2 regions of the Kineococcus terrestris genome follow, and region 1 is predicted to be linked to the other one. Evidence: riboswitches for the same ligand, from Rfam matches in the RefSeq annotation. Region 1 holds a riboswitch; the other holds the start of a gene.
The links. A riboswitch is a leader RNA that binds a small molecule or an ion and turns the genes downstream of it on or off. The one in region 1 is predicted to bind S-adenosylmethionine.
Positions count from the first base shown of each region.

Region 1 (5,752 bases):
TCACACCCGCCGGCCGGGGCCGGCCGGCGGGGCGGCCGTGGTCAGTCGTCGTCGTCGGCGCACAGCTGGGCGGTGACCCGGCCGTCGTCGAGCTCGACCTCCAGGTCCAGCCGCTCCTGCCCGCGGCGCCACTCGACCTCCACCTCGTCGTCGTCGTCCACGTCGACCTCGGTGGTCCAGCCCTCGGCCGCCTGGACGTCGGCCAGCGACAGGCGCCCGTCGGTGAACGGCACGACCGCCGAGCCGGCGTCGGCCACGACGTAGCGGCCGTCCCCGGGCACCGGGACGTCGGTGCACGTGCCGCTCGCGGGCCGGGGCCCGGCGGGCGCCGCGGGGGCGGCTTCCGGCGAGGTGCTGGGGGAGGTGCTGGGGGAGGCGTCCGGCGAGGTCCCCGGGCTCGCGGTGTCCGCCCCCTGCTCGCCGGGGCTCAGGGTCACGGCGTCGCCGGCCGGCGCGGCGGCGTCGTCCCCGCCGCAAGCGGGCAGCAGGAGCAGCGCGGCGGCGGGCAGGGCGAGCAGCCCCGCGGCGCGGGTGCGGGTGCGGGCGGTGGTCCGGTCAGCCATGCGGACAGTCGACCAGCGCGGCGTGAGAGGCGCGCGAGAGGACGGTGAGAGGACTCTCACGGACCTCGGGCGCCGCCACGGCGCCTCACCCCAGGGCCAGCCCGGCCGCCAGGCCCGCGGCGGCGGCGGCGCTCGTCGCCACCAGCGTCCCGGCCGCGTTGCCCGCGGCCGCCCACCAGGCGCCCCGCTGCGCCAGGCGGACGCTCTCCAGCACGGCCGTGCTGAACGTCGTGTACCCGCCGCAGAAGCCCAGGCCCACGACGGCGCGCAGGTCCTGCGACCCGACGCCGGCCAGCACCAGACCCGTGACCAGGCCCAGCAGCAGCGAGCCGGAGACGTTGATCCCCACGGTCGGCCACGGGAACGTCGTGGGCCACCGGCGCCGCACCTCCCCGTCCACGACGAAGCGGGCCACCGCCCCCAGCGCCCCGGCCAGGCACACCGCCAGCGGCACCAGCAGGGCGCTCACCGCGGGCCGTCCGCGTCCGGGTCCACCGGGTCCACCGGGGCCACCGACGCCGCCGCGCGCCGCGCGGTCCGCCACCGGTGGTGGCGGGCGGCCGCGACCACCCCCAGCCCGGCCGCCAGCAGGCCGAGGACCACGCTGGTCACGGCGTAGGCCGCGCCCGCCGCGAGCGCCCCGTCCCGCACGAGCAGGTCCGCCTCGTTCGCCAGCGAGCTGTACGTCGTGAGGGACCCCAGCAGACCGGTGCCCAGGCCCAGCCGCAGCAGCCGGCGCCGCCCCTCGTCGGGACCACGCCGCGCCAGGCCCTCCAGCAGCGCGCCCAGGCCGAAGGCGCCCAGCAGGTTCACGCCGAAGGTCGCCCACGGCCACCCGAGCGCCGCGGGCGGCCACAGGCTCTCCGCCGCGCCGCGCAGCGCCGTCCCGCAGAACCCGCCCGCCAGCACGACGGCCAGCAGGCGCGGGGACAGGTGGGGTGCTCGAGCGGGCACGGGTCGCTCCGATCGCGGTGGCGCGGGGCCGGGACAGGCGGCGCGCGCCACTGTACGAGCCGGCCGCCGGTGAGGGCAGGCTGGCTTGTCCGGACCGCGATCCCGTTGCGCTGCAAACGGAAGCGGAGAGCAGGGGGTGTCCGGGCGGGTAGCGTGGCGGCCGTGACGGACCTCGCCCCCCACGACCGCGAACCCGCCGAGCACCTCGGCTCCGTCAGCGGCCGCCTCAGCTGGCTGCGCGCCGGCGTCCTCGGCGCCAACGACGGCATCGTCTCCGTGGCCGCGCTCGTCCTCGGCGTCGTGGCCGCCACCGACGACCGCGGGGTCCTGCTCACCACCGGCCTGGCCGGGCTCGTGGCCGGTGCCCTGTCGATGGGGGTGGGCGAGTACGTGTCCGTCAGCACCCAGCGCGACACGCAGTCCGCGCTGCTGGCGCGCGAGCGGCGCGAGCTGGCGGAGATGCCGGACGAGGAGCTCGACGAGCTGACCGCGATCTACACGGCCAAGGGGCTCTCCCCGGCGCTGGCGCGGCGGGTGGCCCGCGAGCTGACCGCCCACGACGCCCTGGGCGCGCACGCCGAGGCGGAGCTCGGCCTGGACCCGGACGAGGTCGTGCGCCCCTGGCAGGCCGCGTGGGCGTCGGTGCTGGCCTTCACCCTCGGCGCGGCGCTGCCCCTGCTGGCCGTGCTGCTGCCCCCCGACGCGGTGCGGGCGTCGGCCTGCTTCGCCGCGGTCCTGCTCGCGCTCGCCGCCACCGGTGTCGTCAGCGCCCGCCTCGGTGGCGCCGACCCGCGCCGGGCCGTGCTGCGCGTCACCGGCGGGGGAGCCGTCGCCATGCTCGTCACCTACGGGATCGGCTCGCTGCTCGGCACGGCTCTCTGAGGCCGCCGGCCCCGACCGGCACCGCTCTACTGCGCAATCTGCCGCTGCACGGGTCCGCCGGTGAACGATCTGCCCGTCCGGAGCAGTCCCGCTTGCGCACCGGCGTCCGGCGTCGCGACGCTGCGCGGGTGACGACGACCGGACCGGCCGCGACCCGGCCACCCGCCGCGGCAGCGCCGCTGCCCCACTCGCGCGCCGAGGACGTGGCCGGCCTGCTCGTCGGGACGTTCCTGGCCTCCCTGGGCCTGCACCTGCTGCACGCGGCCTCGGCCGTCACCGGCGGCACCGCGGGGCTCGCCCTGCTCCTCGGCTACGCGGCCGGGCTGCCCTTCGGGGTCCTGTTCCCGCTGGTGAACCTGCCGTTCGTCGTGCTGGCCGTGCGGGTCAAGGGCTGGGCGTTCACGCTGCGCTCGGCGCTCGCGGTGGCGGCGGTGTCCCTGCTCAGCCCCCTGCAGGCGGCCTGCCTGCCGGACCTGCGGATCGACCCCGTCTACGCGGTGCTCGCCGGCAACCTCGTGGCCGGCACCGGCCTGCTCGTGCTGTTCCGCCACCGCGCCAGCCTCGGCGGGTTCGGCGTCCTGGCGCTGGTGCTGCAGGAACGGCTCGGCTGGCGGGCCGGCTACGTGCAGATGGTGCTCGACGTCGCCGTGGTCACCGCGTCCGTCGCGGTCGTCGGCCCGGCGGTGGCCGCGCTGTCGGCCGCGGGCGCGGTCGTGCTCAACCTCGTGCTGGCGATGAACCACCGCCCCGGCCGCTACACCGGGAGCTGACCCGGCCGGTGCCCGCGGGAGCGCCCTCAGCCGGGCAGGCCCGCCCGCAGCGCCCACGCGCGGGTCGCGGCCACGTCCAGGCGCAGCTGCTCCACGAGCTCGCTGGAGCCGGCGTAGCGGCGCTGAGGGCGCAGCCGCTCGTGCAGGCGCACCAGCACGGTGCGCTCGTACAGGTCGCCGTCGAAGTCGAGCAGGTGCGCCTCCAGCAGCCGCTGCCCGTCCTTGCCGTAGTACGTGGGGCGGTGGCCCACCGACACGGCGGCCACGTGCACCGGCCCGCCGGCGGCCGGGTCCACCTGCACCGTGCCGGCCCACACGCCGTCGCGCAGCCCGTGCTCGGGCACCGCGACGTTCGCCGTCGGGAAGCCCAGCAGCCGCCCGCGCTCGTCGCCGTGCTCGACCACGCCCTCCACGTGCAGCAGGGCCGGCGCGTCGCGCAGGCGGTGCTGCGCGGGCACGCGGGTGGTCAGGGCGCTGGGGCGTTCGGGCACGAGGACCTGCTTCCGGGCCGGGCTCCGCGGAGCCGCGCTTGCCGGGCGCCCACCGCCCGGCCGGGTCGTCACCTGGAGCACCCCACCGCGGTGGAGGGTTGCCGGGCAGCCAGCCAGGGCTTCACGCTGCCGCTCTTGACCTGCGGTCACGGTAGGAAGGGGTCCTGGACGTGTCAACAGCAGCGCGGGGGGACCGATGACCGGGACGACGACGACCGGCGGCGCGGGTGGTGGTGCGGGCGGCGCGGCGTGGCAGGTGCCCGCCGGGCTGGTGGAAGGGCTGCTGGGCGCCCTGCCGCCCGCGCGCCGCGAGGTGTTCGCGCTGCGGGTGGAGCGCTGGTGGGAGGACCTGCGCAGCGGCCTGGCCGGCCTGCACGCCCCCGACGTCGCCGACGACCTGGCGGCCCGGCTGCTGCGCCTGGCCGCCGGGGCGTGCGCCCGCCGGCCCGACGACCTGCACCGCCTGGACCAGGCCCGCACCCTGCGCCCCGACTGGTTCCAGTCCCCGCGCGCCGTCGGCTACGCCGCCTACACCGAGCGGTTCGCGGGCACCCTGGCCGGCGTCGCCGGCCGGCTGGACCACCTCGGCGAGCTCGGCGTCACCTACCTGCACCTCATGCCGCTGCTGCGCCCGCGCGAGGGCGACAGCGACGGCGGCTACGCCGTGGCCGACTACCGCGCCGTGCGCGAGGACCTCGGCGACGTGGAGGACCTGCGCGCGCTGGCGAGCGCCCTGCGCGCGCGCGGCACCAGCCTCGTGCTGGACCTCGTGCTCAACCACGTCGCCCGCGAGCACGCGTGGGCCCGCGCGGCCCGCGCCGGCGACGAGCGCTACCGCCGCTACTTCCACGTGTTCGCCGACCGGGAGCTGCCCGACGCCTACGAGCGCACCCTGCCGGAGGTGTTCCCCGACTTCGCCCCCGGGAACTTCACCTTCGACGAGGAGCTCGGCGGCTGGGTGTGGACGACGTTCAACTCCTTCCAGTGGGACCTGGACTGGTCGAACCCCGAGGTCCTCGCCGAGTTCGCGGAGGTCGTGCTGTTCCTGGCCGAGCTCGGGGTGGAGGTGCTGCGCCTGGACGCGGTGGCGTTCCTGTGGAAGCGGATGGGCACGAACTGCCAGAACCAGCCCGAGGTGCACTCGGTGGTGCAGGTGCTGCGCGCGCTGACCCGGATCGCCTGCCCCGCGGTGCTGCTGAAGGCGGAGGCGATCGTCGCGCCCGACGACCTGGTGCACTACCTCGGCCGGGGCCGCCACCACGGCCGCGTCAGCGACCTGGCGTACCACAACACCCTCATGGTGCAGGTGTGGTCGTCGCTGGCGGCGCAGGACGTGCGGCTGGCCGCGCAGGCGCTGCGGGCGCTGCCCACCGTGCCGACGACGACCGCGTGGATCACCTACGCGCGCTGCCACGACGACATCGGCTGGGCCGTCTCCGACGCCGACGCCGCGGCCGTCGGCCTCGACGGGCACGCCCACCGCTCGTTCCTGTCCGACTGGTACTCCGGCGCCTTCGAGGGCTCCACCGCGCGGGGCCTGGTGTTCCAGGAGAACCCGGCGACGGGGGACCGGCGCATCAGCGGCACGTGCGCGGACCTCGTCGGGCTGACCGCGGCGCGCGAGGCGCTGGCCGCCGGGACGGGGGACCCGCGGGCGCGCGCCGGGCTGGAGGCCGAGGTGGACGCCGCGCTGGCCCGGCACCTGCTGGCCCACGCCGTCGTCTTCGCCTGGGGCGGCATCCCCGTCGTCTGGTCCGGGGACGAGGTCGCCGCGCCCGGCGACCCGGACTGGGCCGCCGACCCGGCGCACGCCGCCGACAACCGGTGGGCGCACCGGCCGCGGCTGGACGAGCGGGACCTGGCCGCCGCCCGGGACCCCGCGTCGGTGCCGGGGCGGGCGCTGGCCGGGCTGCGGCACCTGGCGCGCACGCGCGCTGGCCTGCCGCACCTGCACGCCAGCGTCGCGGCGGACGTGCTGGAGCCGTCCGACCCCGGGGTGCTGGCGTTCGTGCGCCGGCACCCGCTGGGGGAGCTGCTGTGCCTGTTCAACGTCACCGGTTCCTGGCGCCCCTTCCCCGGGCACCGCGTCGAG
Region 1 covers NZ_JBEUEI010000019.1:21,839-27,590, forward strand. Annotated here, with positions in the region: gene AB8M62_RS12730 (hypothetical protein) at 42-563, opposite strand; gene AB8M62_RS12735 (fluoride efflux transporter FluC) at 649-1,020, opposite strand; gene AB8M62_RS12740 (CrcB family protein) at 1,029-1,517, opposite strand; gene AB8M62_RS12745 (VIT1/CCC1 transporter family protein) at 1,680-2,399, shown strand; gene AB8M62_RS12750 (YitT family protein) at 2,528-3,169, shown strand; gene AB8M62_RS12755 (riboflavin kinase) at 3,196-3,660, opposite strand; SAM riboswitch class IV at 3,690-3,801, opposite strand; gene AB8M62_RS12760 (alpha-amylase family glycosyl hydrolase) at 3,857-5,752, shown strand, end outside.

Region 2 (5,752 bases), on a different contig from region 1:
GGCGTGGCGGGCGGCCCGTTCGACGACGCCGGCCGCGAGACCGACCTGTTCGCGGGTGTCGCCGTCTGAGCCGCTGACCCGGTGCGTGCGGTGCCCGCCCCGTGCCCGCCGCTGCCCGCCCGGTGCCCGCCCGGTGGCGCGGACGGGCCCGACTGCTCCGGACGGGTGAACCCGGTCCTCCGAACCGGTCACGGACGGTGGCCGACCCGCAGCGCGGCGGGTTGGCTGGCTGCGCGGCCCGGTGCTCCGACCGGGCGGAGGAGAGGAGCAGCCGGTGGCGCCGAAGACCGGACCCGCACGCGGTGGACCGCCCGGACCGGGGGGACGGGACGGGGGTGCGCGGCGCGGGCGCGACGCCGGCGACGTCGGGCGGGTGCGCGAGGCCCACCGCCGCCGCCGCACCACGCTGGCGCTGCTGGGCGTCCTCGCGCTCGTCCTCGTCGTCGACGTGCGCCTGGCGCTGGGCCTGCCGCTCGTCCCGGCGCTGCCGGCCGTGGACCCGCTCTACGTCATGGCGGGGCTCTTCTTCGCCCTGCTCATCGTGCTGCTGCTGGGACAGACGCTCGTCGCCGGGCGCTCCCCGCACGTGCTGTACCGGCCCGAGCAGATCGACGTGACCCTGGACGACGTCAAGGGCCTGGGCCCGGTCAAGGAGGACGTCGAGCGCAGCCTCGACCTGTTCCTCGGCGCGCGCAGCTTCCGCCGCGACATGGGCGGCCGCCCCCGCCGCGGCCTGCTGTTCGAGGGCCCGCCCGGCACCGGCAAGACGCACATGGCCAAGGCGATGGCCCGCGAGGCGGGCGTGCCGTTCCTCTTCGTCTCCGCGACCAGCTTCCAGTCCATGTGGTACGGCGCGACGGCCCGCAAGGTCCGCTCCTACTTCAAGGCCGTGCGCCGCGCGGCCCGCGCCGAGGGCGCCGCCGTCGCCTTCATCGAGGAGATCGACGCCATCGCCGGCGCGCGCGGCGGCATGTCGTCCGCGACCCCCCTCCAGACCGCTCCCGCGAGCGCCGGGGTGCTCTCCTGCGGCGGCCTGAGCGGGCTGGAGCGCCTGGTGGCCGGCGCGGGGGGCGCGCCCGCGCCGGTGCGCGTGGAGCGCCTGGCCAGCAGCGAGGGCGCCAGCGGCGTCGTCAACGAGCTGCTCGTGCAGATGCAGTCCTTCGACGAGCCGACGGCCGGGGAGCGGGTGCGCGGCGCGCTGGTCGACCTGGCCAACCGCTTCCTGCCCGAGGGGCGCCGGCTGCGCCGCCCGCGCACCGAGCCCGCCGAGGTCCTCGTCGTGGCCGCGACCAACCGCGCCGACGCCCTCGACCCCGCGCTGCTGCGTCCCGGCCGCTTCGACCGCCGCCTGGTGTTCGGCCTGCCCGACAAGGCGGCCCGGCGCGAGCTGGTGGACCACTTCCTGGCCCGCAAGGCCCACGAGCCGGCCCTGGACGAGTCCGAGCGCCGCGACGCGCTGGCCGGTGTCACCTCCGGCTACAGCCCCGTGATGATCGAGAACCTGCTCGACGAGGCCCTCGTCAACGCCGTGCGCCGCGGCGGCGACGGCATGTCCTGGGCGGACCTGGAGCACGCGCGCCTGGTCACCGAGGTGGGCCTGGGCCAGCCCGTCGGGTACACCGCGCACGAGGCGCGGCTCATCGCCACCCACGAGGCCGGGCACGCCGTCGTCGCGCACCTCGTGGCCCCGCACCGGCGCCTGGACGTGCTGACGATCGTCAAGCGCGCCAGCGCCCTCGGCCTGCTCGCCCACGGCGACGTCGAGGACGTCTACACCCGCTCGCGCTCGGAGCTGGCCGGGCTGATCCGCATCGCCTTCGGCGGGCAGGTGGCCGAGGAGCTGTTCTTCGGCGACGTGTCCACCGGCCCCTCCGGCGACCTGCAGGCCGCCACGACGACGGCCGCGCAGATGGTCGGCGCCGCCGGGATGGCCGGCACGCTGGTCTCCTTCGCCGCGGTGCAGAACGGCGCCTTCGCCGACGGCAACCTCGTCTCCCGGGTCCTGGGCGACGCCGAGGGCCGGCGCCTGGTCGAGGGCCTGCTGGCCGAGCAGAAGGAGGCCGTGCGCGAGCTGCTGGGCCGCCACCGCCACCTGGTGGCCGCCCTGCGCGACGCGCTGCTGGAGCGCCACGAGCTCATCGGCCACGAGATCACCGACGTGCTGGCGGCCGCCGCGCGCGAGCACGGGGCCGGCGGGCCGGGTGAGCCCGACCGGGTCCTGGACCTGCGTGACGGGGCGGTCCTGCCCAGCGGCCCGCGCCCGCCGGCCTGACCCGCCGCCGCAGGCGCACCGGCGCTCGACAGCGCCGGTGCGCTCGTGGCACGCTCCGCGCAGGTCATGAGCGCCAGCGTCAAGCCCCGGCTCGCTGGCCGGCAACCCTCCACGTCGTGGGGTGCCCCGGGTGATGACCTGACCTGGTGCTGACGCACGGGTAAGGACGAGCGTTCGCACGTGCGCCTCCCGGGCCGACGCACCTCAGCGTCCACGACCGTGAGGAGCGACGGGTGAGCACCGCCACCGACGACCAGACCGTTGAGCGCGCGAGCGCCGGGACGAGCCCCGCGCAGCGGCTCACCGCCGTGCGGGAGCGGCTGCGGCCCCTGCTGGAGCGGATCGCCGAGGGCACCGTGCAGCGCGAGCGGGGGCACGTCCTGCCGCGCGAGCAGGTGCGCGAGCTGCTGGCGGCCGGCTTCGGCCGCCTGCGGGTGCCCGTCGAGGAGGGCGGGGAGGGCCTGGACGTGCGCGGGCTGGCCGAGGTGCTGGTCGACGTGGCCGCCGCCGACCCGAACCTGCCGCAGGTCTTCCGCGGGCACCTGGCTTGGGTCGAGCACCTGCTGTCCCTGCCGGCGGGGGAGTACCGCACCCGCTGGATCGGGCGCGTCGTGGCCGGCGAGCTGGTCGGCAACGCCTGGAGCGAGACGGGCGACGCCACGACCGGGAAGCAGCAGACGGTGGTGACCCGGCGCGAGGGGCGCTGGGTCGTCGACGGCCGCAAGTACTACACGACCGGCACGATCTTCGCCGACTGGACGGACGCGACCGCGCGACGCGTCGACGCGGACGGGAGCGAGGAGGTCGTCACCGTCCTCGTGCGCACCGACCAGCCGGGCGTGCGGGTCAGCGACGACTGGGACGGCTTCGGCCAGCAGCTGACCGGCACCGGCACCCTCGTGCTGACCGGCGCGGTCGTCGAGGACGAGGACGTCGCCCCCTTCACCGACCGCTTCCGCTACCAGACGGCGCTGTACCAGCTGGTGCTGCTCGCCGTCCTGGCCGGCGTCGCCGAGGCCGTCGAGCGCGACACCGGCGCGCAGGTGCGCTCGCGCACCCGCAGCTACACGCACGGCCTGGCGCCGCTGGTGCGCCACGACGCGCAGGTCCTCGCCGTCGCCGGGGAGGTCTCGGCCACGGCCTTCACCGCGCGCGCCCTCGTGCGCTCGGCCGCCGAGGCCGTGCAGGCGGCCGCCGACACCGCCCACGAGCGCGGCTCGGCCGCCGACCGCGCCGCCAACGTGGAGGCCGAGGTGCGCACGGCGCAGGCGCAGGTCGTCCTGTCCGAGAGCGTGCCGCGCGCCGCGACCCTGCTGTTCAACACGCTGGGCGCCTCCGCGACCAGCCGGGCGCGGGCCCTGGACCGGCACTGGCGCAACGCCCGCACCGTCGCCTCGCACAACCCGGTCATCTACAAGCAGCGCATCGTGGGCGACTGGTCGGTCAACGGCACCGAGCCGCCGTTCGTCTGGGACGTCGGCACGCACGCCTCCGTGGACGCGGCGGCCGTGCGGGCCGCCGGGGGCGCCTCCCGCGGCTGAGGCCGGGCCGCGACGAGCGGCGCCCCCACCGCGGGAGCGGCGGGGGCGCTGCTCGTCGTGCGGGTGACCGGGGTCAGCGCACCGAGCGGTCGGCGCGCTCCAGCAGCGCCAGCAGGTCCTCGCCGGTGGTGCGGCGCGGCCGCTCGGGGTCGCCGTCCTCCGTGTACGCGCCGGCGTAGGCGGGCTGGTCGCGCTGGAAGCGCCAGCTGTCGGCCAGGGAACCGGTGTCGAGCACGTCGTAGCCCAGGGAGTCCAGGAAGGCGGCGACGACCCGCTCGGCGTCCTCGTCGTCCCCGGCGGTCAGCAGCGTCGTGCGCTCCGGCGAGCCCGCCGGGCGCTGCAGGACGCCGAGGTTGGCGGCGAAGATGTTGTTGAAGGCCTTGACGACGCGGGCGCCGGGGAAGTGGCGCTGCACGAGCTCGCTGGTCGTCAGCTCGTGGCTGTCCAGCTCGGCGGTGTCGCCGTCGCGCTCCGGGTAGTAGTTGCAGGTGTCGACGACGACCTTGCCGGCCAGCAGGTCCGGCGGCAGGTCCCGCACGCGGCCCAGGGGGATGGTCAGCACCACCAGGTCGCGCGCCGCCGCGGCCTCCTCGACGGTGCCGGCGCGCGCCCGCGGGCCCAGCCGCCCGACGAGGTCCGCCAGCGACGCCGGGCCGCGCGAGTTCGCCACGACGACGTCGTGGCCGGCGTCGACCGCCAGTCGCGCGACGGTGCTGCCGATGTTGCCGCTGCCGATGATCCCGATCTCGCTCACGGCTCGTGCAAGGCGCCGCGGCGGCCCGGTGTTCCCGCGGCGCGCCGCCGCGGTCTCAGCGCTGCGGGCGCACCCGGTAGTGGTACGCGTGGTGCACCCCGAACCCGGCCCCCTCGTACAGGGCGCGGGCGCCGCCGTTCGCGGCGGCCACCTGCAGGAACGCGGAGACGGCGCCGTGGGCGCGCCCGACGCCGGCCACCTCGGCCAGCAGCCGGCGGGCCAGCCCGCGCCGCCGGTGGGACGGCGCCACCTCCACGGCCGACACGCCCAGCCAGCCCGCGCCGAGGGACCCGCGCGCCACGGCCACGACGGCGCCGTCCTCGACGACCCGCGCGAACACCTGCGCGTCGGCGGACACGAGCACCCGCAGCCCCGCCGGCGGCACCGCCGGTCCGCCGCGGTAGTGGTACCCGGCCAGCCAGGCCGCGTCCGGCTCGCCGGTGGACACGACCGCGCAGCCGGCCGGCAGCGGCACCTCGCCCGGGCCGGGCAGGTCGTCCACGGCGGCGGTCAGCACCAGCGTCGGGGTGTCCACCGCCCACCCGCGCGCGGCCAGCTCCCGCGCCACCTCCGGGGCGTCCGGCCCGTCCGGCGCCGTGCCCGCGGCGTGCGGGACGGCCACCCGGGCCGGCAGGCCGCGCCGGGCGTAGAAGTCCTCCACCGCGGCGACCGCCGCGGGCAGCGGGACGCCGGGCGAGCCGAGCGCCAGCGCCGAGTTCGCCCGCCCGGTGAAACCGCCGGCGGCCCGCAGCCGCCAGCCGCCGAGGCGCTCGACCTCGTGCGGGCGCCAGTGCGCGGCCGCCACGAGCTCCAGCTCCTCCACGCCGACGGCCGCGTGCGGCGGCCGGCGCCGGCGGGGGGCGCGCGGCGCCGGCGGCGGGGGCACGGCCTTGCCGGCCAGCAGGTCCGCGCGCCGGACGACGACCTCGCCGCGGCGGGTGCGCACCACCAGGCGCTCGGCGTCGGCGGCCAGCAGCTCGCCCAGCGCGTCGGCGGCCGAGCCGTCGCCGGTGCGGTGGCGCAGCACCACCCGCGCGCCCGGCACCAGCTCGTGCGGGCGCAGGACGTGCCGCGCCCGCAGCCCGCCGCCCGGCTCGCCGCCCGCCCCGCCGACCCCGCCGCTCACCCGTGCGACCCCCTCCACCTGCCGCCCGCGCGGCCGTCGGGGATACTAGGCGGCGGTCG
Region 2 covers NZ_JBEUEI010000027.1:28,467-34,218, forward strand. Annotated here, with positions in the region: gene mshB (N-acetyl-1-D-myo-inositol-2-amino-2-deoxy-alpha-D-glucopyranoside deacetylase) at 1-69, shown strand, start outside; gene AB8M62_RS15295 (AAA family ATPase) at 374-2,272, shown strand; SAM riboswitch class IV at 2,335-2,445, shown strand; gene AB8M62_RS15300 (acyl-CoA dehydrogenase family protein) at 2,506-3,813, shown strand; gene AB8M62_RS15305 (NADPH-dependent F420 reductase) at 3,887-4,567, opposite strand; gene AB8M62_RS15310 (GNAT family N-acetyltransferase) at 4,623-5,693, opposite strand.
Region 2: it holds a riboswitch for S-adenosylmethionine, as region 1 does, so the genes downstream of both, AB8M62_RS15300 (acyl-CoA dehydrogenase family protein) here and AB8M62_RS12755 (riboflavin kinase) in region 1, are expected to answer to the same signal.